One region of the Rhodococcus sp. OS5 genome, then DNA from elsewhere that is predicted to be linked to it. Evidence: riboswitches for the same ligand, from Rfam matches in the RefSeq annotation. Region 1 holds a riboswitch; the other holds the start of a gene.
What was found. Region 1 has a riboswitch for S-adenosylmethionine ahead of ACVZUB_RS09990 (bifunctional o-acetylhomoserine/o-acetylserine sulfhydrylase). Riboswitches for the same ligand answer to the same signal wherever they lie in the genome.
Positions count from the first base shown of each region.

Region 2: another riboswitch for S-adenosylmethionine. It lies ahead of ACVZUB_RS23720 (LLM class flavin-dependent oxidoreductase); the one in region 1 lies ahead of ACVZUB_RS09990 (bifunctional o-acetylhomoserine/o-acetylserine sulfhydrylase).

Region 1 is NZ_CM166368.1:2,159,171-2,161,367, reverse strand. Features, by position in the region: gene ACVZUB_RS09995 (NADP-dependent isocitrate dehydrogenase) at 1-537, opposite strand, end outside; SAM riboswitch class IV at 843-983, shown strand; gene ACVZUB_RS09990 (bifunctional o-acetylhomoserine/o-acetylserine sulfhydrylase) at 1,127-2,197, shown strand, end outside.
Region 2 is NZ_CM166368.1:5,110,164-5,112,360, reverse strand. Features, by position in the region: gene ACVZUB_RS23725 (ABC transporter substrate-binding protein) at 1-964, shown strand, start outside; SAM riboswitch class I at 1,144-1,239, shown strand; gene ACVZUB_RS23720 (LLM class flavin-dependent oxidoreductase) at 1,244-2,197, shown strand, end outside.

The DNA of each region.
Region 1 (2,197 bases):
GACGACGCCGCCCTCTTCGGGGAAGTTGACCAGTTCGTGCTCGATCGGTGCGCTGCCGTCCTCAGGCGTGTAGGTGATCATCACCTTGCCGGGGCCGGGGACCTTGAAGTCTGTGGCGCGGTACTGGTCGCCGAATGCGTGACGGCCGATGATGATCGGCTTGGTCCAGCCCGGAACGAGTCGCGGAACGTTGGAGATGATGATCGGTGCGCGGAAGATCGTGCCGCCGAGAATGTTGCGGATCGTTCCGTTCGGGGAACGCCACATCTTCTTGAGACCGAATTCCTCGACACGTGCCTCGTCCGGCGTGATCGTGGCGCATTTGACGCCGACGCCGTGCTTCTGGATCGCGTGCGCTGCGTCGATGGTGACCTGGTCGTCGGTCTCGTCGCGGTACTCGATACCGAGGTCGTAGTACTCGAGGTTCACATCGAGATACGGATGGATCAACTTGTCTTTGATGAACTGCCAGATAATGCGCGTCATCTCATCGCCGTCGAGTTCGACGACGGTGCCCTCAACCTTGATTTTGGACATGGGTGCTTCGCGTCCTCCTAGGAAGTTTCCCTGGTTACACGGTTGCGGTCACACTTTGTGAGTGGGTCCGCGAACGGTTCGATTATCAAACCTAGACGGTGTGGACTGATCTCGGGAGATGAGTCCCAAACAAGACAAGCGTACTGCTAACCCGTGAGGCCGCAACCGGCAGGTCCACTCATCGGTCTCTACTCGCGAGTAACTTTTGCCTGCTAGTGGGCTGCGTCGCTCTGCCTCGCGTGCGGTTGCGGCTCACATTTCGCCCCGTGTCAGGACTGCGCTCACTTCCCGGTAGAATCCGACTTGGTCATGAGTGCCAGCGTCAAGCCCCGGCTCGCTGGACGGCAACCCTCCAACCGCGGTGGGGTGCCCCGGGTGATGACCAGGTTTCCCGACGTGGATCTGCTCGCGCAGTTCCACCGCAATTCGGGTGACAAGCGCGGGTCCGACAGGGACGGACCCCAGACCGGGCCGAGCCCCACGGAGGTATTTCAGTATGTGTCGCACTTGTAGATAGACCCCAGCACGGGGCGGCGATCATTCGCCCCCGTCCGACATCTATCCGTCAGACCACTGGAGTGAACAAATCATGACCGACAACACAGCCGACGCCGCAGCAACTTCGGATCCGACCGCGAACTGGTCGTTCGAGACCAAGCAGGTGCACGCCGGACAAACAGCGGACACCGCCACCAATGCGCGCGCTCTGCCGATCTACCAGACCACCAGCTACGTCTTCGACAGCACCGATCACGCTGCTGCACTGTTCGGCCTCGCCGAGCCGGGCAACATCTACACGCGGATCATGAATCCCACACAGGACGCCGTCGAGCAGCGCATCGCTGCCCTCGAAGGCGGAGTCGCCGCACTCCTCCTCTCCTCGGGTCAGGCCGCCGAGACCATCGCGATCCTCAACATCGCCGAGGCCGGCGACCACATCGTCTCCAGCCCGTACCTGTACGGCGGCACGTACAACCTCCTGCACTACACCCTTCGCAAGCTGGGTATCGAAGTCACGTTCGTCGAGGATCCCGACAATCTCGAGCAGTGGCGCGAAGCCATTCGCCCGAATACGAAGGCGTTCTACGGCGAAACGATCGCCAATCCGAAGAACCACATCCTCGACCTACCCGGTATCTCGTCACTGGCCCACGAGAACGGTCTTCCGTTGATCGTGGACAACACAGTCGCGACGCCGTACCTGCTTCGCCCACTCGAACACGGCGCCGACATCGTCGTTCACTCCGCCACCAAATACCTTGGTGGACACGGCACCGCGATCGCCGGCGTCATCGTCGACGGTGGCACTTTCGACTGGACGCAGGGTCGCCACACGAACTTCACGACGCCTGATCCCAGCTACCACGGCGTCACCTTCGCGGACCTCGGCGCGCCGGCGTTCGCACTCAAGGCCCGCGTCCAACTGCTGCGCGATCTCGGTTCCGCCGTGGCGCCGTTCAACGCGTTCCTCATCGCGCAGGGTATCGAAACCTTGAGCCTGCGCATCGAGCGCCACGTATCCAATGCACAGAAGGTCGCCGAATTCCTCGACGGTCACGTCGAGGTCGCCTCCGTTTCCTACGCGGGACTTCCCTCCTCGCCATGGTTCGAACGTGGAAAGCAGCTGACGCCCAATGGAACCGGCGCAATCGTCACCTTC
Region 2 (2,197 bases), 3.0 Mb from region 1:
TTTCACCGAAGATGTCTTCACACCGAGCGTCGAGCGAATCTTCAAAGCCAACCCGTCCTACTACGGCGGCGCTCCCAAGCTGGACAAGTTGCGGATGGTTGCGCTCAACGGCCCGCAGGCCAATCTCGAATCATTGAACAGCGGTCAGCTCGATGTCGCCTACATTCGCGGCCTCACGTCGGCGATCAATTCTGCCAAGTCCGCTGGTTACCCCGGCTACATCGACGTGCTCAATGCCGGCAGTGCCGAGATCGTCAACAACCGTGAAGGCCGACCGGGCTCGGATGTTCGCGTTCGCCAGGCCATCGGCTACGCGCTGGACACCACGTTGATCGATCAGCGAGTGGAAAACGGTGAGGGATTGCCGGGCTCGGAGTTGTTCGGTCCGACGTCGCAATGGCATGTAGACACACCGGGTATTGCCTACGACCCCGAAAAGTCGAAGGAACTTCTGAATCAGGCAAAGGCAGACGGGTACGACGGCAGCCTCGACTACGTCGTTCTCAGTGAGCCGAAGGACCACGCGATCGGCCTCGCCGTGCAGTCACTGTTGCAGGCCGTCGGGTTCGAGGTGAACTTGATCTTGGCCAACAACGCCGGCGACATCGTGCAGAACGTCTACGTCAAGCACGATTTCGACCTCGCGCACGCGGGCATCGGAATGTACGAGTCGATTCTCGATCTCGGATTGTTCTCCACGACCAACAGCACCTCGATGGCGAATACTGCTGGATATGCGAACCCGGCGATGGATCAGCTGATCGCAGATCTACAACAGGCCAAGGACAATTCGTCGACCCTGGCGATCATCGGCAAAATTCAGACGCTGTGGAACGAGACGGTTCCGTCGGCGCCGATCGGCGGGCTGACGTCGTTCTGGGCTTGGCAGAAGAACGTGCACGGTGTGGTTCCGACTGCAACCGGCATCATGCTGTTCGATCAGGCATGGATGGGCGCGAAGTAGCGTTCCAGCGCACACCGAGAGCTCCGTCCGACGCGAGTCGGGCGGGGCTCTTTCGTGTCTACGTCGGCTAGCGTTGCGCAACCCTTTCGATCAGGATGATTGTATTGAAATATGTTGTAGGTCAATATGATTCGACAAGCGTGATTTGACTTGCCCAGCGTGGCCCGCATAGATTGCATCCACCATCCAGAGTGGCTGAGAGACCTGGCTCGATGATGCCGCAGCAACCCGCTACCTAACCGCAGTGTGGGTGCTACCGCCAGGACCGATGGAGGACACATGACTGTATTTGCCGTGGGTATCGAACTGGACGGCGAGGGCACTCACCCCGCTGCCTGGCGCCGAAGCTCACACCGCCCGGACCAGCTGCTCACGGGCAAAGCCGTGCGCGATCGCGTCGCGGCTGCCGAGAATGCCGGCTTCACGTTCGCGACGTTCGACGATTCCATCCTCCCCCCGAGTGGTGACGTCGTCGGCCGCATCGATGCCGTCTCGAGGGCGTCGTACGTGGCGGCGACAACCAGCACGATCGGGCTGGTCCCCGTCGTCGGGACCACGTACGCCGAACCGTTTCATACGTCCTCGCAATTGGCGACGTTGGACTACTCCTCGCGTGGGCGTGGCGGCTGGCTTGCTGTTCCGGTCGAAGACGATGCCGCGGCGAGGGCGTGGGGGAGGGCTCCGGTAACAACGGAGTCGGCGCGTCAGCAAGAGCAGCGGGATTCGGTCACCGTTGTGACCGATCTCTGGGACTCGTGGGAGGACGACGCCGTCGTTCGTGACTATCTCAGTGGGCGTTTCCTCGAGCGTGATCGTCTGCATTACGTCAATTTCGAGGGCGACACGTTCTCGGTGAAGGGGCCGGCAATCGTTCCGCGGCCGCCTCAAGGCCAGTTGGTGGTGTTCGGCCGCTACGGCGAAATCGATCCACGCCAGCCGGATGTTGTTCTCGTTTCCGGTGATTCGGTGGAGACCATTGCACAGTCGGCTGCCAAGGCGCGCGATGAGGGCGCGTCATTGGTGTTCGCCGAGGTCGATGTGGCATTCGATACGCCGAATCTGTCTGCGGCGCAGCGGAGGACCGAGCTGAACTCGTACGGGAATGCCGTCGTCACCGGCCGACTGCTCCTGGCTGCAGATCCGGGGGAAGCGGCCGTGGTTCTGAAGGAATTGGCCGGACACCTCGACGGTGTTCATTTCCATGCTCTCGTGATCGACGAGGACCTTCCGGTG